DNA from 3 places in the Bradyrhizobium yuanmingense genome. Region 3 is predicted to be linked to each of the others. Evidence: predicted binding sites of a transcription regulator. Region 3 holds the regulator's gene; each other region holds the start of a gene.
What was found. The regulator LexA, encoded in region 3, represses DNA repair genes until DNA is damaged. The targets are predictions, from matches to a motif close to TGTTCNNNNTGTGTTCNG.

Region 1 (7,535 bases), 1.6 Mb from region 3:
CTCGCCCTTGTGCTGGTCGATCAAGTCAAAGCACTTGCGGATGCAGGTCAGCATGCCGAGCGCCAGCACGTCGACCTTCATCATATGAAGCGCATCGACGTCGTCCTTGTCCCATTCGATGAAGGTGCGGTCGTCCATCGCGGCATTGCCGATCGGCACATAGGTGTCGAGCCGGTCCTGGGTCAGCACGTAGCCGCCGACATGCTGGGAGAGATGGCGCGGGAATTCGATCAGCTCGGTCGCAAGCTCGACCGCGAGGTTGATCATGGGATTGCCGGGATCGAGTCCGGCCTGCCGGACCTGCATGTCGTTGAGGCCCTTGCCCCAGCTGCCCCAGACGGTGTCGGCGAGCGCGGCGGTGACGTCCTCGGTCAGGCCGAGCGCCTTGCCGACGTCGCGGATGGCGCTGCGCGGGCGATAATGAATGACGGTGGCGATGATCGCGGCGCGGTGGCGGCCGTAGCGGCGATAGACATATTGCATCACCTCCTCGCGGCGCGAATGCTCGAAATCGACGTCGATGTCGGGCGGCTCCAGCCGCTCCTTGGAGATGAAGCGCTCGAACAACAGGTCCACCTTGGTCGGGTCGACCGAGGTGATGCCGAGCACGTAGCACACGGCCGAGTTCGCCGCCGAGCCGCGGCCCTGGCACAAAATGTTCTGGCTGCGCGCGTAGTGGACGATATCGTGCACGGTGAGAAAGTAATGCGCGTATTTCAGCTCGGCGATCAGCGCGAGCTCCTTCTTCAGGGTCGCGCGCAGCTTGTCGTCGATCTTGCCGCCGAAATATTTGTCGACGCCCGCCCAGGTCAGGTCCTCCAGATGCCCCTGCGCGGTCTTGCCCGGCGGTACCGGCTCGTCGGGATATTGATACTTCAGCTGATCGAGCGAGAACTCGATTGCGTCCGCAAAGCGCATGGTCTGCGCAATCGCCTCGGGAAAATCGCGGAACAGCCGCGCCATTTCACGCGGCGTCTTCAGGAAGCGCTCGGCATTGGCCTCTAACTTCCGCCCAATCGCCTCGATCGTGGTCTTTTCCCGGATGCAGGTCAGCACGTCCTGGAGCGGACGGCGGCGGGGATCGTGATACAGCACCTCATTGGTTGCGAGCAGCGGCACCTTTGCCTTTGCGGCGAGATCATCGAGCCGCAAGAGGCGACGCTTGTCGTCGCCGCGATAGAGCAGGCTCGCCGCCAGCCACACGCCCTCGGCACGGCTCGCCTTCAGCTTTGCGAGGACATCCAGCGCCCGCGCCAGCTCGAAACGATGCGGCAGCGTCAACACCAGGAGCTGGCCTTCCGAGAATTCCAGGAGATCGTCAAGCCTGAGATGACACTCGCCCTTTTCGATCCGCGTGATGTCATCGCCACGCTTGCCCCTTGTCAGGAGCTGGCACAGCCGGCCATAGGCCGCGCGATCGCGTGGATAGACCAGGATGTCGGGCGTGCCGTCGATGAAGACGATGCGAGCGCCGATCAACAGTTTCGGCTTGTGCAGCACCTCGTCATTGTCGAGCTCCTGATAGGCGCGCACCACGCCGGCAAGCGTGTTGTGGTCGGCAATGCCGATCGCGGGAATCCCGAGCTTGCTCGCCTGATGCACATAGGCGCGCGGATCCGAGCCGCCGCGCAGGAAGGAGAAATTGGTGGTGATGCCGATCTCGGCATAGCTAAGCGTATTCATGCGAAGAGACCGTGCACATACCAGCCGGGAGACGCAGGCTTGCAGTCACCGTCGAACACCTCGCCTTCATAGAGACCGTCGCGAAAGATCCAGAAGCGCAGGCCTTCGGCATCCTCGATGCGGAAATAATCCCGCGTCAGCTGCTTGCCGTCCTGCCGCCACCATTCCATCGCGATGCGCTCGGGCCCCTCTACCCGCACCACCGCATGCAGCGCGCGCCGCCAGGTGAATTGATGCGGCGGACCGTCTGGCACGGTCGCGAACGGCACCTTGATCGGCTCCGGCTTGTCGAACAGCCGCAAGGGACGCAGCGGCGGCTCGCTCGCGACGCGCGCCGGCCATTCGGCCTGCATGGCAGCAGCGAGATGATGCTGCGCCGATGCGGCCAGCACCGCGCTTTCGGGGATGTGGGTATCCTGCGGCAGGTGCACGACGACACGCCTGCCGCCGATCCGCGCGGCGATGCGGTCGATCAGCGCCGCGAGTTCGTCATTGTCGTGGACATGGGCATCGAGATCGCGCTGCTCCTGCACCACGATCTCGGTGCGGCTCGCCGACAACCGCACCATGTCGAAGCCGAAACCGGGATCGAGGGGATCGGCGAGGGCATCGAGCCGCTCGCGGAACAAGCGGTCGACCACGGCGCTTCGCGTCACCGGACGCCCGGTCTCGACCGTAATCGTACGCACCACACCATCGGTGCGGAAGAACGCCGCTTCAAGCCGCCGCGCGCCTTTGCCCTGCTTCTCCATGGATGCGATCAACGTGTCGGCGAGCCGCGACAGCGTCATCGCGATCATGGTGTCGGTTGCGATCGGCTCGGCAAAGCGCTTCTCGACGATGTAATCGGGCAGCGGTTTGCGCGGGCTGATCGGCGCATCACCCTGCCCCAGCGCATGGGCGAGCAGCGTGGAGAAGCGCGCGCCGAACCGCGCCGTGATCTCGGAGGCGCTGCGCGAGGCGACGTCGCCGATGGTCTTCAGCCCGGCACGGCGCAGGCCGGTGGTGATGGCTTCACCCGCACCGAGCGCGGAGACTGGAAACGACCTGATCGCCTCCGCCTCGCCGCCATCGGCCACGATGGTGCCGGATACCTGCCGCGTCAGCGTGCGGGCGCAGACCGAGGTGCCCGCGATCGCCGCGCTGACGGCAAAGCCTTGCCGGTCGAGCGCCCGGACCAATGTCCGCAACAGCGCGGCCTCGCCGCCGAACAAATGCGCACAGCCGGTGATGTCCAGGAACAGCCCGTGCGGTGGATCGAGCGCCACCAGCGGCGTGAAGCGGTCGCACCAATCGGCGATGTCGCTGAGCGTCTTCGTATCGGCCACGGTATCGGCGTCGAACACACGCAAATCCGGGCACATCGCCCGCGCATTGGCCAGCGGTTGGCCGATATACAGGCCGAGGCGCTCGGCGGCCTCGTCCAGCGCATGGATCACCAGCGCATTGTTGTCCTTGATGACGACAATGCTCGGCTCATGGTTGGTTTTACCCAGCCCGGCGCTGCCAAGGAACCGCTGGATCCTGTCGATGGGCAGGCGCGGCAGCCACAGGCTGAGGATACGTCGACGGTTCACTGAACTGGCACTCATCACAATTCCATTCCATGATCCACCGGCCGCAGGGGCCATGACGATTGCGCAAGAGCTCGGCATCGAACACCGGCGCGCCCCAGGCACTCCACACCGAGTCCGGCGGCGAATGCGCCGCACGCAGCATCCATCGTGTCTCCGCGGTCGAAGGCAGCGGCTGCGCGGCCATCCGCAGCAAGAGGCCGGTGACACCGGAGCCTTGCGCGGCCAGCGTCAGCTTGCGGCTCGCCACCAGATCGAACTGCCTGGTCTCGCCCCAGAGCTCAAGCACGACGGCGCCGAGCGCATCGCAGGCGAGCGCATCGGCCGAGGTGCGCAACGCGCTCTCGACATCGGCGGCGCGCACCATCACCACAGGGCGCGGATCGAGGCCGAGCTCGGCAAGCCCACTCATCGACAACGCACCGGTTTCGAACTCCGAAAAATCCTGCCGCACCCACAATAGCGGCCGGCACGCGCTCACGCGTCGCGCAAGGCCCATGACAAAGCCCGTCGCGGCCGCGCCCTGACGCCCCTCACAAAACACCTCGTGGATCGCCGCGCGCGCGAGCCCGCCCTTCAGCGCGGCGTCGGCCGCGCCATGGCCGAGCGCGATGCGATCGCGCGGATGCACGACCTCCGCCGTCTCGATGCGCTCGATCTGGCTACGCAAGGTCGCAAGCGCGCTCATACGTGCGCCGCTCATGCTCGCCGCTCCTCAGAGGTGATTGCCGATGGCTCTCAAAAAGAGAACCAGCGGCTGGCTCATTTGTTCATGATATGTTCTAATATAAAGCTAACGGCGCCGGCAGAGTCAATCGAATTGGCGCATCCAAAGATTCATGAGCGGAATCAAAGAGATTCAAACATGGACGTACAACGCAAGCTGGAGATTCTGGCGGACGCCGCCAAATACGACGCATCCTGCGCCTCCAGCGGTACCGAGAAGCGGGATTCCAGCGACGGCAAGGGCATGGGCTCGACCGCGCCGGGCATGGGCATCTGCCATTCCTACGCGCCGGACGGACGCTGCATCTCCCTGCTCAAGGTGCTGCTGACCAACGCCTGCAATTACGATTGCCTTTATTGCGTCAACCGCGCCTCCTCGAATGTCCCACGCGCCCGCTTCACCATCGACGAATTGGTCAGGCTCACGCTCGACTTCTACCGGCGCAATTACATCGAGGGCCTGTTTCTCTCCTCCGGCATCATCCGCAGCCCTGATTACACGATGGAGCAAGTGGTGAGCGTCGCGCGAAAACTGCGCGAGGAGCATCATTTCCGCGGCTACATCCATCTGAAGACCATTCCCGAGGCCGACGACGCGCTGATCGCCGAGGCCGGCAAATATGCCGACCGCCTTTCGATCAACATCGAGATGCCTGAGGAGACGAGCCTGCAGCAATTCGCGCCGGAGAAGGACGTGCGCGCGATCCGCCGCACCATGGGCCGGCTGCGGCTGAAGCTGGACGAGGCCGAGGAGAGCCGCAGCGCCAAGACGAAGGCCAAACCGCAGCGCTTCGCGCCCGCCGGACAAAGCACGCAGATGATCGTCGGCGCAGATAGCGCCTCCGATCACACCATTCTCCACACCAGCGCCAATCTCTACGGCGCCTACCGGCTGCGGCGCGTCTATTACTCCGCCTTCAGCCCGATCCCCGATGCCAGCCGCGCGCTGCCCCTGCGCGCGCCGCCGCTGCTGCGCGAGCACCGGCTCTACCAGGCCGACTGGCTGATGCGGTTCTACGGCTTCGACGTTGGCGAAATCGTCGACGACAGCGCGATGCTGCCGCTCGACATCGATCCCAAGCTGGCCTGGGCGCTGCGCCACCGCGACCGCTTCCCGCTCGACGTCAACCGCGCCAGCCGCGAGGAGCTGCTGCGCGTTCCGGGCTTCGGCACCAGGACGGTCGAACGCATCATCGCGACGCGGCGCACCACCACGATCCGCCTCGCCGATCTCGCGCGGCTGCATGTGCCCCGCAACAAGGCGCTGCCGTTCATCGTCCTCAGCGATCACCGCCCCTCACCGCATCGTCTCGATGCCGCCGGGTTGATCGAACGGTTCAAGCCGAAAGCAACGCAACTGGGATTTGGCTTCTGATGCAGTACATCATGCTCGACACCGAAACCGATTACGACGGCTGGCGCAAAGCCGCGCGCAGCCTCGTGCTCCATCACGTGCCGCCCGGCGCGGTCACCTGGACCGTGCAGGGCCACGAAGCCGAGCTGTTCGCACCGTCCTCGCCGTCTCCGATCCTCGAGGTGAACGACGGCACGTTCACCGTCTCGGCAAAATTCGTCGAGCTTGCCAAGGCGGCGATCCTGCATCGCGACGGCGAGCGCTTTGCGATCCTATATCGCCTGCTGTTCCGGCTGAAGGACAATCACGATCTCATTGAGGTCGCGACCGACCCCGATGTCGCGCTTGTCACGGCCATGGCGAAAGCGGTCTATCGCGACGAGCACAAGATGCATGCCTTCGTGCGCTTCCGCGAGATCGGCCGGGAACGCCAGGCGCACTACGTCGCCTGGTTCGAGCCGGAGCATCACGTCGTCGAGCTCGCCGCGCCGTTCTTCGCCAAGCGCTTTGCCGACATGCCCTGGTCGATCCTGACGCCGGACCTCTGCGCGCATTGGGACGGCCATGCGCTCTCGTTCACGCCGGGCGTCAGCAAGAGCGAGGCGCCGGGCGAAGACCGGCTGGAGGAAACCTGGCGGCGCTACTATGCCAGCATCTTCAATCCGGCCCGGCTCAAGGTGAAGGCGATGCAGGCCGAGATGCCGAAGAAATATTGGAGGAACCTGCCCGAGGCTTCGATCATTAAGCCCTTGATCGAGGACGCCGAGCGCATGACCGGCGCCATGATCGCCAATGCCGCAACCGATCCGCACAAGCCTCAGAAGCGGCCGGAGGCTCCGATGAAACGCAAGTCAGCTGCCGACGATCTCGAAACGCTCCGCGAGGAGGCCGCGCATTGCCGCGCCTGCCATCTCTACAAGGACGCGACACAGACCGTGTTCGGCGAAGGGCCGAAGAATGCCAACATCATGCTGGTCGGCGAGCAGCCCGGCGACAAGGAAGACCTCGCCGGCCATCCCTTCGTCGGCCCGGCCGGGCAAATGCTCGATCGCGCACTGGAGGAGGCCGGCGTCGACCGCAAGAAGGTCTATGTCACCAACGCGGTGAAGCACTTCAAATTCGTGCCGCGCGGAAAGATCCGCCTGCACCAGAAGCCGAACACACCTGAGATCCGGGCGTGCCGGCAATGGTATGAGCGGGAAGTTTCGACAATCCAGCCCGATCTCATCGTGGCAATGGGCGCCACTGCCGCGCAGAGCGTGTTCGGCAAGATCACCCCCATCGGCAAGAACCGCGGCCGGCTGATCGAGCTTCCCGAAGGCCGCAAGGCGCTGGTGACCGTGCACCCGTCCTATTTGCTGCGACTGCCTGATCCCGAAGCCAAGGTTCTGGAATATCGGCGCTTCGTCGAAGATCTGAAGATCGCCGCCGGCCTGCAGAAGAAGGCCGCACGGGCTGCGTGAATACAGTGGGAAATGGCTTCACGCCGTTGTCGACGATCCGATTTCTCAAATAGACAAGGACCCGTGGAATGCACGGGCCCTTCATCTGTGCTTCGGACCCGGTCCTACGACGCCGCGAGCTGCTCCTCGACCAGCTTCACCCAATAGGACGTGCCGTAGACGATCGCCTCGTCGTTGAAATTGTAGGCGGGATGATGCAGGCCGGCGCTGTCGCCGTTGCCGCAGAAGATGAAGGCGCCGGGCCGCGCTTCCAGCATGTAGGCGAAATCCTCGCCGCCCATCAGCGGCGCCATCTCGTGGACATGGGCCTCGCCCGCGACCTGCGTGGCGATGCGCCGTGCCACTTCGGTCTCCGCCGCATGATTGTTCACGACCGGATAATTGCGCTTGTAGTGCAGGTCGATCTTGGCGCCGGTGATCTGCGCCATGCCCGCCACGACTTCATGCACGCGCTTCTCGACCAGCTTGCGCACCTCCGGCGACAGCGTGCGGATGGTGCCTCTCAGGGTCGCAGTCTGCGGAATGACGTTGCGGGCGTTGCCGGCGTGGAATTCGCAAATCGATACGACCGCCGATTCCAGGGGATCGACGCTACGCGAGACGATCGACTGCAGGGCCGTGATCACCTGCGCGCCGACCAGCACGGAATCGACGCATTTGTGCGGACGCGCGGCGTGGCCGCCGACACCCTCGATCATGATGTCGACTTCGTCGGTCGCCGCCATGATCGGGCCC
Region 2 (7,535 bases), 110 kb from region 3:
CTCCGCTAATCCGCCCTACAGCCCTGTGGCTTCGATGCAGCGCAATCTACTCCGCCGCCTCGCTCGCCGCACGCCTCCGCTTCGGCTTCCGCGCCTTCTCGAGCACCGGAGCCAGGAATTTCCCCGTATAGCTCCGCGGCGCTTTTGCGATGTCCTCCGGAGGTCCCCACGCCACGATCTCGCCGCCGCCGTCGCCGCCTTCGGGGCCGAGATCGATGACCCAGTCGGCGGTCTTGATGACTTCGAGATTGTGCTCGATGACGACGACCGTGTTGCCCTGCGCGACCAGCTCGTGCAGCACCTCCAGCAGCTTCTTGACGTCGTGGAAGTGCAGGCCGGTGGTGGGCTCGTCCAGGATGTAGAGCGTGCGGCCGGTGGCGCGCTTTGACAATTCTTTTGCCAGCTTGACGCGCTGGGCTTCGCCGCCCGAGAGCGTCGTCGCTTGCTGGCCGACATGGATGTAGTCGAGGCCGACGCGGTGCAATGTCTGAAAAGTCTCGCGCACGCGCGGCACCGCCTTGAAGAACTCGGCAGCTTCCTCGACAGTCATGTCGAGCACGTCGGCGATGCTCTTGCCCTTGAACAGCACCTCCAGCGTCTCGCGGTTGTAGCGCTTGCCCTTGCAGACGTCGCAGGTGACGTAGACGTCGGGCAGGAAGTGCATCTCGATCTTGATGACGCCGTCGCCCTGGCAGGCCTCGCAGCGGCCGCCCTTGACGTTGAAGGAGAAGCGGCCGGGCTCGTAGCCACGTGCTTTCGCTTCCGGCAGGCCGGCGAACCATTCGCGGATCGGCGTGAACGCGCCGGTATAGGTCGCCGGATTCGAGCGCGGCGTGCGGCCGATCGGCGACTGGTCGATGTCGATGATCTTGTCGATGTGCTCGAGGCCCTCGATGCGGTCGTGCGGGGCGGCGCCCTCGCTGGCATTGTTCAGCTTGCGGGCGATGGCGCGGTAGAGGGTATCGATCAGCAGCGTCGACTTGCCGCCGCCGGAGACGCCGGTGACGCAGGTGAACAGGCCGAGCGGAATTTCCGCCGTGACGTTCTTGAGGTTATTGCCGCGCGCGTTCACCACCTTGATGGTGCGGCGATGGTTCGGCGGACGCCGCTCCGGCACCTCGACCTCGAGCTCGCCGGTCAGGTATTTGCCGGTCAGCGATTTCGGGTTGCGCATGATCTCGGCGGGCGTGCCTTCGGCGACGATGTTGCCGCCATGCATGCCGGCGCCTGGGCCGATGTCGAGCACGTAGTCCGCAAGGCGGATGGCGTCCTCATCATGCTCGACCACGACCACGGTGTTGCCGAGGTCGCGCAGCCGCTTCAGCGTATCGAGCAGGCGGGCGTTGTCGCGCTGGTGCAGGCCGATCGAAGGCTCGTCCAGCACGTAGAGCACGCCTGTGAGCCCCGAGCCGATCTGCGAGGCGAGGCGGATGCGCTGGCTCTCGCCGCCGGACAGCGTGCCGGAGGAGCGGGACAGCGTCAGATAATTGAGGCCGACGTCGAGCAGGAAGGTGAGGCGCTCGCGGATCTCCTTCAGGATGCGGCCCGCGATCTCGTTCTGCTGCGCGTTCAGCGCCTCCGGCACGGTCTCGAACCATGCGCCGGCGCCCTTCACGGACAGCTCCGAGATTTCGCCGATATGCTTGCCACCGACCTTGACGCAGAGCGCCTCGGGCTTGAGCCGGAAGCCCTTGCAGCCCTCGCAGGGCACGTCGTGAAAATATTTCGCCAGCTCCTCGCGGGCCCACTCGCTCTCGGTCTCGCGGTAGCGGCGGTTGATGTTGGTGATGACGCCTTCGAACGGCTTCTTGGTGTCGTAGGAGCGCACCCCGTCCTCGTAGGAGAACTTGATCTCGTCCTCGCCCGAGCCGTAGAGAATCGCGTTTTGCGTCTTCTTCGGCAGATCCTTCCACTTGGTGTCGAGCGTGAACTTGTAGTGCTTGCCGAGCGCGGTCAGCGTCTGCACGTAATAGGGCGACGACGACTTGGCCCAGGGCGCGATCGCGCCCTTGCGCAGCGTCAGATCCTTCTCAGGGATGACGAGGTCTTCGTCGACATGCTGCTCGACGCCGAGGCCGCCGCAGGCGGGGCAGGCGCCGTAGGGATTGTTGAAGGAGAACAGGCGCGGCTCGATCTCGGGGATGGTGAAGCCGGAGACCGGGCAGGCGAACTTTTCCGAGAACAGGATGCGCTCGGGCCCGCTCTTGTCGTGGATTTTCGCGGTCTTCTTCTTTTCCTCCGCAGGCGCAGCCGCCGCGGACGCATCGGCGAACTCGACGACGGCAAGGCCTTCGGCGAGCTTTAGCGCGGTCTCAAAGCTCTCGGCGAGGCGCTGGCCGATATCGGCACGCACCACGATGCGATCGACCACCACGTCGATATCGTGCGGGAATTTCTTGTCGAGGCTAGGAGCTTCCGCCAGCTCATGGAAGGTGCCGTCGATCTTGACGCGCTGAAAGCCCTTCTTGAGCCATTCGGCGAGCTCCTTCCTGTACTCGCCCTTGCGGCCGCGCACGACGGGGGCGAGCAGATAGAGGCGGGTGCCCTCGGACAACGCCAGCACGCGGTCGACCATCTGCGAGACGGTCTGGCTCTCGATCGGCAGGCCCGTGGCCGGCGAATAGGGCACGCCGACGCGGGCCCAGAGCAGGCGCATGTAGTCGTAGATCTCGGTGACGGTGCCGACGGTCGAGCGCGGGTTCTTCGACGTCGTCTTCTGCTCGATCGAGATCGCCGGCGACAGGCCGTCGATCTGGTCGACGTCGGGCTTCTGCATCATCTCCAGGAACTGGCGGGCATAGGCCGACAGCGATTCGACGTAGCGGCGCTGGCCCTCGGCATAGATGGTGTCGAAGGCGAGCGAGGATTTGCCGGAGCCGGATAGCCCGGTGAACACCACCAGCTTGTCGCGGGGAATCTCGACGTCGATATTCTTGAGGTTGTGCTCGCGCGCGCCGCGGATCGTAATTGCGCGCAGGCTGGAGCCCGCGTTCTGTTGTTGGCGCTTCGCCTTGATCACTTCATCCATCCGAGTTACCCTCAAGGAAGCCCAAAGGTGCGCGATCGCGCCAACAAAAAAAGGCGCGCTGCGCCCGGAACCGGGATCGGCGCCGATGGGTATGGCAGCGAACGTAGGAAGAACGGCGGCGGATTTCCAGTGGGACTTGCGAATCGTCAACGGATTGTTGGCGTGCTGGCGGGATCTGGCAGCAGGAACGCGCGGAACCGCTCGCGGAGCACCCAGCCAAAACAAAAAGGCCGGCGCGAGGCCGGCCTTTCGTGACGATGTGACGTCGATCGTGATCAGTACTTCGCGACCACCGGGCCACCGAAGGTGTAGTTGAGTCGAACGGTAGCCATGTCCACGTCCTGCTTGATGCTATCGGTGCGAGTGGTCACGCCGAGGAAGGTGAAGGTCTCGTTGTGCCTGCCCATAAACAGGTGGTTGTATTCGACACCGACCGACCAGTTCGGAGCGAAGCCGAATTCTATGCCGGTGCCGACGGTACCGCCCCAGCGCGTTTCGTTCGCGGTGTCGAGCGTAACGCCGCCAAAACTACCAGTGTACTTGTTGTGAGTGACGGCAGCGCCGCCCTTCACGTACCAAAGCACGTTGTTCCAGGCATAACCGACCTGGCCAGTGAAGAGGCCAATGGCGTCGATCCTGGTCTCGTTCACCAGCGGCGCGAGCGCGGCAGGCGAGCTGATGTTCGAACCCTTCAGGTCAGCCCAGTCGCCCTGGGCTTCGAGACCGAATACCCAGTTGGCGGACTGCCAGCGATAACCGATCTGGCCGCCGACGAGTGCGCCGGTCGCATTGTGACAACCTTCGGCCACCGCCGGAGAGACCACGAAGGGGCCGACACTGGTGAGATCCCAACAGTTGCGGCTCCAGCCACCGCCGGCGTTGGCGCCGAGGTAGAAACCGCTCCAGTTGTACGCCGCGATCGGCGCCACCGGTGCCTTGGCGTAGGGGCGGGCCGCCAAATCGGCCGCCGAGGCCGGTGCCAACGCGCTGAGTGCGAACAAGCTGGCCGAAGCCAGCAAAAGCTTCTTCATATCCATTCCCCACTTCCATTTCTCATTCCGGTCTTCCGGAGAGCGGAAGAGCAGCGGACTTATGACCCAAGCAACGTCATTGCTTTACACCATTGAAGCCAAAGGTTGTGTCACCTAGAGGTCACATCCCTCCGAAAACGCGAGCGAACGGGCGGCCGCAACAAACAAAAAGGCCGGCGCGAGGCCGGCCTTTCGTGACGATGATGCGTCAGAGACGAAGCTCAGTACTTGGCGACGACCGGGCCGCCGAAGTGGTAGTTCACGCCGACCTGCACGGTGTGGAGGTCGAGAGTGCCGGTGTTGACCGGGAAGACGCCCGAGAAGTAGGTCTCGCCGCCCAGGCTGCGATAGAGGTACTCGCCCTTGACCGACCAGTTCGGAGCAAACATCGCCTCGACGCCCGCGCCGACCGTCCAGCCCGAATGGAACTGGCTCTCCGAGAGGCTCAGAACAGGGGGCGCGCTGACGCTGATCTTGTTGTTGATCCAGGCGTAACCACCCGTGGCGTACAGCAGGACGCTCGGGGAAGCGAGCCAGCCGATGCGACCACGCACGGTGCCGAGCGCGTCGATACGCGAACTGACCGTCGTGGGAACGAGGGCGCCACCAAAATCAACAAGACCGGTCGCCGAGGCGTTTACGTCAGCCCACGCGCCATCAGCTTCGATGCCGAACACGACGTTGGAGGTCTGCCAGTTGTAGCCAACGGTGCCGCCGACGAAACCGCCCTGCATGCGCGGATCATCGGAGCTGTTTTCCCAGGCGCCGCCACCGACGATACCCAGGTAAAAGCCGGTCCAGTTGTAGACCGAGGCCACAGGCGCGGGGGCCTTGGTGTAGGGGCGGGCTGCCAGATCAGCAGCCGAAGCGGGGGCCGCAAGGGCGAATACACAGGCCGAAGCCAACAAAACCTTCTTCATTTTCAACTTAATCCCAGTCCCAGTTTCTGTTGTTGCCTTCCGTGGCGGAAGGGCAGCGGACTCAAACGGCCCAACTGACGCCGTCTTTACACCACCAAAGCCGCAAGTTGTGTCTCCGAAAAGCCACAACAGCGGAAAAGGTGATGGTTGCTGACTTATTTACGTCCAGGCATGTGCCGAAAAAAGAAGGGCCGGCGCTGGGGCCGGCCCTTCGTTTCGCTCACGATAGGTGGGATATCAGTACCTCGCGACCAACGGGCCGCCGAAGCGATAATTCAGGCGGACTAGACCCATGTCGACGTCCTGACTGATGCGATCGCTCCCGAAGGCAACGCCCGCAGGCGTCGTGAAGGCGATCGTACGGTCGCCGAGGAAGATGTGGTTGTACTCGACGCCGAGCGTCCAGTTCGGAGCAAATCCGAATTCCAGGCCGGCGCCAACGGTGCCGCCCCAGCGGGTCTCGCGAGCCGACGCCAGCAGCGTGCCGGCGCCAGGCGTGCCAGGCGCGGCATAGACGTCGTACTTGTCCCCGACTACGGCGGCGCCGCCCTTCACATAGAGCAGCACGTTGTTCCAGGCATAACCGACCTGGCCCGTGATCAGGCCAAAAGCATCGATGTGAGAGCGGTTACGATCACCGGTGACCAAAGCGCTTCCAGGGAAGAGGAGGCTGACGTTGTCCCCCGAGAAGTCAGCCCAGTTGCCCTGGCCCTCGAGGCCGAACACCCAATTGGCCGACTGCCAGCGGTAGCCGATCTGACCACCGACCGTGCCGCCGGTCGCATCGTGACAGCCTTCAGCCACCAGAACGCCCGTGACCGGGGTCACGAAGTCCCAGCACTTGCGGCTCGTGCCGCCGCCGCCGTTGACGCCGATGTAGAAGCCGCTCCAGTCGTAAACCGCGGCGACCGCCGGGGCCGGAGCCTTGGTGTAGGGACGCGCAGCCATATCCGCCGCGCTTGCCGGAGCCGACAGCCCCAATGCCATTGCACTGATTACGCCGAAAAGAATCTTATTCATTGCAGTCTCCCCAAGTTTCGTCCGCTTCATGAAAGTCCCTGAAGCGGCTGATCAGACGCGACACCCATATGAATCAATTCCAAGGCAAAGGTAGCCTAAGGAAAGGGCAGAGTCCGTCTCCGGAAAGCCACACTCGCCAGACTATTGACAGGTTCCATCTTGATGAATGTTAAGAGTTTTTTCCTATTCAAGGGAACTCGAAAAGGTTCCATTCGGGGCTGACGTTTTTCGCGGCACGCGGGAAAATGTCTGCCCGCCCATGATGAAGAACAAATCTGGAACAAACGTGCGCGCGATGCTATATGTGGGGATAACCTTGGGGGTGGCAGGCTGATCGGTGTCCGCAAGCGTATAGGGTCGCCCTAGCGGGCGCAGAGGAACGCGGGCAGCGGATTCGCCCTTTTGAAATTCAGTGGCATTCGGAGTGGAGAGCGGCGATGGCGGGAAGCGTCAACAAGGTCATTCTGGTTGGAAATCTCGGCAAGGATCCCGAAATCCGCCGCACCCAGGACGGGCGGCCGATCGCGAATTTGAGCATCGCGACCTCGGAGACCTGGCGCGACAAGAACACCGGCGAGCGCAAGGAGAAGACCGAGTGGCATCGCGTCGTGATCTTCTCTGAGCCGCTTTGCAAGATCGTCGAACAGTATCTGAAGAAGGGCGCAAAGGTTTACATCGAAGGCGCGCTCCAGACCCGCAAGTACACCGACCAGAGCGGCGTCGAGAAATACTCGACCGAGGTCGTGCTGCAGGGCTTCAACTCAACGCTGACGATGCTGGACGGCCGCGGTGGCGGCGGCGGAGGTGGCAGCTTCGGCGACGAGCCGGGCGGCGACTTCGGCTCCTCCGGACCCGTCAGCAGCGCGCCGCGCCGTCCCGTTGCCGCCGGCGGCGGCCGCAACAGCGACATGGACGACGATATCCCGTTCTAGGACTTCGGAAGAGGCGGCTAGTCTCGGCGCAGATAACGGCCAACTCGGTTTTCAAGGATCCGCACCAGGACAGGATCCATGAATTCATAGTCGTCCGGAATATCGAGACAGATGACCCGTTTGTTGTACAAGCTGGAGCGGAATTTCCGGTTCAGCTTGGTCCGGTGGGTCTTTTCCATGACGAAGATGACGTCGGCCCATTCAATCTGCTCGGCGGACAGCAAGACGTCCGCGCCGTTCGAAATGCCGGCCGAGTCGGTCTCGATCCCGGGCCAGGTCGAAAACACCTGCTCGGCGGTAGGGCTGCGGAGGCGATTGGCGCTGCAGACGAAAAGGACGTTGGTCACTTTGCCGCTCTCGGAGACGATCGGTCAGGTATCGGCGGGATGATTGGTCAGTGCTTTTCGGGCGGGCTTCCGAGAGTTCCTGCTACATAAATACAGTTCTTTGGTCGACGGTTTTTCCGGCCTAAGCTTATGTGCGCCTCAAGTCTTCGGCGAGATGTGATGTGAATGATATTAACTTTCATGTTAATCATACTCACATCAGTCTCCGCCGGACACGAGGAAGCCCTGCATGAGCCTTGCGCCGCTGCTTGAGGCCG
Region 3 (7,535 bases):
CGCAGGCCGGCCCTGATCTGATCAACATGGCCGCGAAGATCACGTTCGATCTCGCGGGCGAGCGGGATGATCTCGTCGTCAAAATGAGCTGGGTCATCATCCGCGAGGACGGCGAGTGGAAGATCGTCAATCACCACGCCTCCTCGCAGGCGCCGCTGATCTAGCAACGGGCGCCAGCCCGGAGAAAAGTAGAGCGCTCTTCGCCTGTTCCCGATCCGTACCGCTATTCGTGCAGCCGCACGGTCCGGTAGCCTCCGCAGCCGTCGCGTATCGTAAGGTGCAGGGGAATGGCGGAGCCGGGCCGGCCAGGACGGTCCCAGGGAGTTGCCGGGACGTGGCCGGTCGGCCGCGCTACCCCGGCCGGCGGTTTTGCGCCGGTGGGCTTTGGCATCTGGCCGGCGATCATCGAGACGCTGCGCCAATGGGCTCGGGGCGAGGCCGGGCCTGGCCGGCTGTTGCCGTGGGTGCCGGTCGCCTTCGGCGGCGGCATTGCGCTTTATTTCGCCGCCGATCATGAGCCGGTGCTGTGGGTGGTTGCCGCCACAGCCATCGCGCTGATGCTCGGCGCGGTGCTGCTCCGGCGGAGCCGGCTGTTTGCGCCCGCCATCATGCTCGCGGCGGTCGCGGCTGGTTTTGCCGTGGCGACCTGGAAGACCGCGCGTATCGCGCACACCGTTTTGGCAAAACCGCTCTATTCGGTGTCGCTGTCGGGCTTCGTGGAAGCGCGCGACATCCGCGAGCGCACCGATCGCTTCGTGCTGCGCGTCAGCGCGATGGAGGCGCAGCGCAGCGACGTCAAGCTCGAGCGCGTCCGCCTCTCGGTGCGCAAGGGCACGGCGCCGGAGGTCGGCAGCTTCGTGCAATTGAAGGCGCGGCTGATGCCGCCGATCTCGCCGGTGCGCCCCGGCAGCTATGATTTCTCGCGCGACATGTTCTTCCAGGGCATCGGCGCCTCCGGCTTCGTGATGGGCGCGATCACGGCGTCCACACCGCCGGATGGCGGCGGCCTGCGGCTGCGCTATGCCGCCTTCATGCAGGGCCTGCGCGACGCGATCGACGCGCGCATCCGCGCAACGCTCGAAGGCGACAACCGCGCGATTGCGACGGCGCTGCTCACGGGGCGGCGCGATGCGATCACCGCGCCCGTGAACGATGCCATGTTCGTCTCGGGACTCGGCCATGTGCTGTCGATCTCCGGCTATCACATGGCGGTCGTCGCCGGCGTCGTCTTCTTCGCGGTGCGCGCGCTGCTGGCCTTGATCCCGGGGCTGGCGGCCGGCTCTGCCATCAAGAAATGGTCGGCCGCCGCGGCGCTGGTCGCGGCCGCGTTCTACCTGTTGCTGTCGGGCGCGGAGGTTGCGACGCAAAGATCGTTCTTCATGACGGCGGTGGTGCTGATCGCAGTGATGGTCGACCGCCGCGCCATCACCTTCCGCACGCTGGCGGTTGCCGCGCTGATCGTGCTTGCGGTCGCGCCGGAGGCGTTGGTGCATCCAAGCTTCCAGATGTCGTTTGCGGCAACGCTCGGGCTGGTGGCGCTGGTGCAGATCGGCATGCCGAACCTGCTCGCATCGCCCGATCATTCCGCGACTGCGCGGATCGCGTTGTGGGGCGGCCGGGAGATCGCGATGCTGTTCCTGGCCTCGCTGATCGCGGGGCTCGCGACCACGCCATACGCCGCCTTCCACTTCCATCGCGTGACCCCATACGGCGTGCTCGCCAATCTCGGCGCCATGCCGGTGGTCTCGGCGCTGGTGATGCCGGCCGGGCTGTTGGGGCTGCTCGCGGCGCCCTTCGGGCTCGACGGCGTGTTCTGGTGGTTGATGGGGATCGGCATCGAGTGGATGGTCCTGGTCGCGCGCTGGGTGGCGGCCCTGCCGGGCGCCGTCGGCCGCATTCCCGCCTTCGGGATCGCGCCGCTGATCGCAGCGAGCCTCGGGCTCATCGTGATGGGCCTGTTGCGCACGCCCTTGCGCTGGTCCGGCGCCCTGGTGCTGCTGGCAGCGATCCTCTGGGGACTGTCGGTGCGGCAGCCCGATATCCTGATTGCCGGGGATGGCGCGAGCGTCGCGGTCCGGGGCGGGGATGGGCGCTTGCAGGTGATCCGCGCCAGCAAGGACAGCTTCCTGCTGAAGGAGTGGTTGGCTGCCGATGCCGATCCGCGCGATGCCGGCAACGCCTCGTTGGCGAGCGGGGTGTCGTGTGACGAGTCCGGCTGCGTGGCGCCGCTCGCGGACGGACGACTGATCGCGTTGGCGACGCGTATCGACGCGCTGGCCGATGATTGCAGCCGCTCCGCGCTGGTGGTGACGGCGCGGCCTGCGCCACCCGATTGCGCGGCGATGGTGGTCGATCGGGCGCGTCTTGCCAGTCAGGGCGCACTGGCTCTGACGAGACGCGGCGAGGGCTTTTCGGTGCAGGCGGTGAGGACGAGGGGAGCAAGCCGTCCCTGGCTGCCGGCCGGCGCCGGCGAGGGAGATTTCGACGGCAGCCTCGTGCCGAAGGCGGCCGTGCCCCGCAACCGGGACGCAACGCCATCGGAGGCCGACTTGCAGGCCGACGATTGACGCGGATCACAAATACCAGGCCAGCACGGCGTCAAGCCTTCCGTTGCCGATAACCGGCAGGGCCACCATTCGGCTCAGCCCGGCTGCGCAGGCTTCGGAGCCGGCGATCGAGCCGTCAGAGGTGAGATCGTCGTTGAGCGCGGGCATGCCGGTGGCCCAGGCGCCGCCGATGCTGCCTTCGCCCCTGGCGATGGACTGCGCCGCATAGCGTGCGGCGAGGTCGGTCTGCGCGCTGCAATCGCCGGCGCGAAAGACCAGCGCCGAACGGTCCTCGTTCGGGACCCAGATCTCGAAGCGTCGTGCAATCGGCGTTGCCTGCGCGGAGAGGAATGTCAGAACCCAGGTCTGGTCGGTACCGGTTCGGTAGGGCACGCCGACGCCGAGATTGATCCCGACCTTGGCGGCGTCCTCCCAGCGCAGGAAGCTCTTGGCGTCGTGCAAGTCCTTGATGATCAGCGGCAGGCCCGCCTTCCAGGTGCGTCCGGGCAGGCCGAAGCCGCGCGGAAATCTGGTGTGGCGGGAGTTGAATTCGAACATGTCCGCGGTGCCGTAATAGCCATCGACGAGCCCCATCTCATGCGAGAGATCAGGATCGTTGTGCCAGAGTTCGATCGCGCCGACATGCGCCTCGTCGTCGCCGCAGAACAGCACCAGCACGGCTTGCAGGAATTCGCCCGCGAACACCGGCACCGCCACGCCGCAGGTGAGGCCGGCCGCAGCGGCCTGATCGGTCCGCTTGAAATAGGAGTTGGCGAATTTCGTGAGGATGACGGGGTGGCCACAGGCCCAGGCCTTGCCGGGAAGTCCCTCGTCATATCCGAAGTGCAGCTCTTCGCTGACGGCTTTGAACGCGGACAGCCCATCGTCGTAGAGGCCGCCGCCGAATTCCAGCCGCATGCGCGTCCGGTCGGGTACCCAAAGTTCAACGACGCGAATGAAGGTCTTCATCGAGCGTGTCCGCCGCCTCAAACCACGACAGCATCGGTCATTTGGCTGCGGAGCGGACGTTCAAAATGCGGGCAGCACGGCCCAAACTTCGTGCGACGACGAGGCGCGGCGGTGGGCTCGCCGATCGAATGTCCTGAAACACAAACTTGCCGGGCTCGCCGGCCTCGGCCGGCGACGGCAATTTCAATCCCGGGCTCGGCCTGTCGGCCGAAGGGCGTCAGCCGATCGGCAGGCGCGTGATCGTGGGCCGCGTGTCGGCGACGATCTGCGGCTTGTGCTCGCGCTCGGGGGCTGCCTGCGTCACCGGCAATTGCAGCACGGTCGCGCGCTGGCCTTCGACGAGCTGCGTCACCAGCACGTATTTGCCGTCGGGGAATTCGATCGCGTCATGATGGCGATCGGGAATGTGCGGGTCGATCTTGCCGAACTTGCCGACGCGAGAGTTCACGGTGCGCGTCCAGATCCAGCGGTTGTCGTAGCGGACATTGTCGGCGAAAGCGAGCTCCGTCCCCGGCAGCAGACAGACCGCGACGGAGGGATCGGCTTCGGAAGCGAAACCGCGCGTCGAGGTGCCGCGGAAGGTTGTCGTGACGATCGTCTCGCCGACTTCGGCGGGGCGCGTCGCGACGGCATGCAGGCTGTAGTCACACATCGGGTGCTCCTCATGCTGGGATAGCGACCCGCGTCTCTTTCGAGGCGCAGGCCTCTATCAGAGTGGAAGCATACAACGCTCTGCTCGGTTATGGGCAAATCTGCGGCTCGCGTCCGCAGCGCGCGATCACATTATCTTTCCCGGATTCGATAGGAACAAACCTCGCGTCCTTGCATTCGGCCGGAGCTATCAGCACTGCCGGCACAACTCTACCGGTGAAGCAGAGCGAGATTGCTGCGCGCCTGCGCGGGCGAATGTCGCGCGGGAAGATGGACCGGACAGCCGGCGCAGAACCAGAGAAACCGTCCAGCCGGAGCGGACAAGTATCCGCTCCGATCCTGGATCGCCGATGCCGATCGAAACGCGCCGCGCGCTTGATGTTTCCCGTATCAGTACTTCCGGTAAAGCCCGATCAGCTTGCCCTGGATCTTCACGCGGTTCGGCGGAAGAATGCGGACCTCGTAGGCGGCATTGGCGGGCTCGAGCGCGATCGAGGCGCCGCGGCGGCGGAAGCGCTTGAGCGTGGCCTCCTCGTCGTCGATCAATGCCACCACGATGTCGCCGGTATTTGCGGTCTCGTTGCGCTGGATCAGCGCCATGTCGCCGTCGAGGATGCCGGCCTCGACCATCGAATCGCCGCGCACTTCGAGCGCGTAGTGCTCGCCCGAGCCGAGCATGTCCGGCGGCACGCTGATGGTATGGCTGCGGGTCTGCAGCGCCTCGATCGGCGTGCCGGCGGCGATGCGGCCCATCACGGGCACCGCGACGGGGCGCTCGCCCTCGTCCGCAGGCGGGCTGGAGCTCGCGCGCACCTTGCCGAGATTGCCCTCGATCACGCTCGGGGTGAAGCCACGGCGATTGCCGGCGGCGGCCTGGAGCTCGGGCAGCTTGATCACCTCGATGGCACGGGCACGGTTGGGCAGGCGGCGAATGAAGCCGCGCTCCTCGAGCGCAGTGATCAGGCGATGGATGCCTGACTTCGAGCGCAGGTCGAGCGCATCCTTCATCTCGTCGAAGGACGGCGGCACGCCGCTTTCCTTCAGACGTTCGCTGATGAACCGCAGAAGCTCGTATTGTTTGCGCGTCAACATCTCGACCAAAGTCCCCCGGTTGATGTCGTTCGATTCCGACACGATGAAGCCGGCACTAAGCCGCTACATCCTCGAAACAAATCATGAACGGACACTATATGTTCGATATGTGTTCCGCAACTGCTTAATTTATGGTGAACGCGGCCAAGCTCGCGGAATGCGTGTGGCTGGGCGGCTCAGACGGGCAGCCGGAGCACCTCGCAAGGCGTGCCGGCCTCGGCCTTCGGCGCGAACGGTGCGCGCACCAGAAGTACCTGTGCCGCAGCGAGATTCGCAAGAAGGGAGGAGTCCTGATGGCTGACCGGAAGGGCGACGCGCGTGCCGTCGTCGCGCTCCTCCAGCCGCGCACGCAGATAGTCCTCGCGCTGGTCGTTGGCGGCGAGATCGCGGCCCAGCACGGCGCGCTCGCGCCGATGATGAATCGCTAAACGGCCCGACAGGGCGCGAATCAAGGGGACCATGAACAGGAAGGCGCACACGTAGGACGACACGGGATTGCCGGGCAGGCCAATCACGCGCATCGCGCCTATCCGACCGTGCATCATCGGCTTGCCCGGCCGGATCGCGATCTTCCAGAACGCCATCGCGATGCCTTCGCCCTTGAGCGCCTGCTGGACCAGGTCGTGGTCGCCGACCGAGGCACCGCCGGTCGTGATCAGGATGTCGGCGCCGCTCTCGCGCGCGCGGCGGATGCCGGCGGACGTCGCCTCCAGTGTATCGGCGGCAATTCCGAGGTCGATGGTCTCGGCGCCCTCGCTGCGGGCGAGCGCATGCAGGGCATAGCCGTTGGAATAGACGATCTGGCCGCGACCAGGCGTGGTGCCCGGCATCACGAGCTCGTCGCCGGTGGCGAGAACGGCAACCCTCGGGCGGCGGATGACGGCGAGATGCGGATGATTCATTCCGGCGGCAAGGGCGAGATCGCGCTCGGTGAGGCGGATTCCCTTGCGCAGCAGCACGTCGCCTTCGCGGAAGTCGACGCCTGCAGGGCGGATGTGCCGGCCGAAAATGGCGGCTTCCTTGATCGTCACATGTTTGCCGTCGGCAGCCGTGTCCTCCTGGATCACGACGGCATCGGCGCCGTCGGGAACGACGCCGCCGGTGAAGATCCGCACGGCTTCGCCGGGGCCGACGCTTCCCGCGAACGGCCGGCCCGCCGCGACCTCGCCGACGACGGTCAACCTCGAATCGTTTGCCGCGTCGGCCGTGCGTACGGCATAGCCGTCCATCGCCGACATCGCCTCCGGCGGCTGCGTGCGCCGCGCCGCGACATCGCGGGCGAGCACACGATGGTAGGCCTCGTCGAGGCAAACCATCTGTTCAGCCAGCGGCTCGACGCCGGCCAGCACCGCGGCAAGCGCGTCAGAAACCGGCATCAGGGCCACGGGCGAACTCCTGCTGAGCACATCAGTCAATGGGCGGCGAGAGTTCTAGCCGAGTGCAGGCGTGAGGCAAAGCAGCACGCGGGATGATTTATCCTGCGTGATCGCGGGGTGGAGGAGGTCGGCTCAACTCCGCCGCGGCATGATGCGGAAGGCGAGACAGACCGGAACGAGGATTGCCATGGCAAGGACGAGAATGACGAGCGCCACGGCCAACATCGTTCAACGCCCCGTCGGATCGCCCGGACTGATGTCCGCGACGTCGGGCGGCTTGGGACCCTGATCCTTGTCCGGCAGCGGGTCCGCCTGGGATTTTAGGTCGGCGGCCTTGCTGATCAGCTTGGCGGAGAGGTCAGAATCCGAGGTGGTTCTGGCGAATTCGAGCAGGAGAGAGGCTTGCTTGGTGAGATAGGTCTTGCCCAGCACGTCGATCAGTCCAATGTAGAAGTCCCAACGGACTCATGAGTCCGAAGGGTGGTATTCCGTTCCCGGAACTCTGTATAAAAATGCACAAAGTGATCAGGTTCCACATTTTCAGCAGTTTTTGTTCCGGCAAGTGAGCGCGCTCCGGGCTTTCCCGCGGCTCAGATCCGCAATGCTTTCAATGCGTTCCCGACATCACGCGGCGAGGTGACATGCACGGCGGTCAACCCGCGCGCCCGCGCTCCCTCGATGTTCTCGGCGAGGTCGTCGAAGAACACGATGCGCTCGGCCGGCACGCCGATCGCCGCCACGACATGGTCGAAGGCCTCGGCATCCGGTTTGCGCAGGCCGATGCTGGAGGACAGATACAGCTCGCGGAAATGGCCGAGCAGACCGGCATATTCCTTCGAGAAATAGTCGACGTGCGGCCGATTGGTGTTGGAGAAGGCATAGAGCGGCATCTGCTTCGCCG

Region 1: N2605_RS10740 (putative DNA modification/repair radical SAM protein) is a predicted target of LexA. The motif match lies at 4,025-4,042, and genes of this name have one in related genera.
Region 2: uvrA (excinuclease ABC subunit UvrA) is a predicted target of LexA. The motif match lies at 3,126-3,143, and genes of this name have one in related genera.

The regions. Positions count from the first base shown of each region.
Region 1 covers NZ_CP104173.1:2,299,316-2,306,850, reverse strand. The annotation lists gene N2605_RS10755 (error-prone DNA polymerase) at 1-1,683, opposite strand, end outside; gene N2605_RS10750 (Y-family DNA polymerase) at 1,680-3,275, opposite strand; gene N2605_RS10745 (ImuA family protein) at 3,172-3,960, opposite strand; gene N2605_RS10740 (putative DNA modification/repair radical SAM protein) at 4,123-5,358, shown strand; gene N2605_RS10735 (UdgX family uracil-DNA binding protein) at 5,358-6,800, shown strand; gene N2605_RS10730 (M20 aminoacylase family protein) at 6,905-7,535, opposite strand, start outside.
Region 2 covers NZ_CP104173.1:3,773,731-3,781,265, reverse strand. The annotation lists gene uvrA (excinuclease ABC subunit UvrA) at 47-3,028, opposite strand; gene N2605_RS17740 (outer membrane protein) at 3,304-4,059, opposite strand; gene N2605_RS17735 (outer membrane protein) at 4,281-4,979, opposite strand; gene N2605_RS17730 (outer membrane protein) at 5,217-5,999, opposite strand; gene N2605_RS17725 (single-stranded DNA-binding protein) at 6,437-6,931, shown strand; gene N2605_RS17720 (low molecular weight protein tyrosine phosphatase family protein) at 6,949-7,278, opposite strand; gene N2605_RS17715 (DUF2306 domain-containing protein) at 7,508-7,535, shown strand, end outside.
Region 3 covers NZ_CP104173.1:3,885,631-3,893,165, reverse strand. The annotation lists gene N2605_RS18290 (nuclear transport factor 2 family protein) at 1-164, shown strand, start outside; gene N2605_RS18285 (ComEC/Rec2 family competence protein) at 288-2,567, shown strand; gene N2605_RS18280 (GAF domain-containing protein) at 2,574-3,515, opposite strand; gene N2605_RS18275 (hypothetical protein) at 3,733-4,167, opposite strand; gene lexA (transcriptional repressor LexA) at 4,557-5,258, opposite strand; gene N2605_RS18265 (molybdopterin molybdotransferase MoeA) at 5,435-6,643, opposite strand; gene N2605_RS18260 (hypothetical protein) at 6,863-7,066, opposite strand; gene N2605_RS18255 (HAD family hydrolase) at 7,225-7,535, opposite strand, start outside.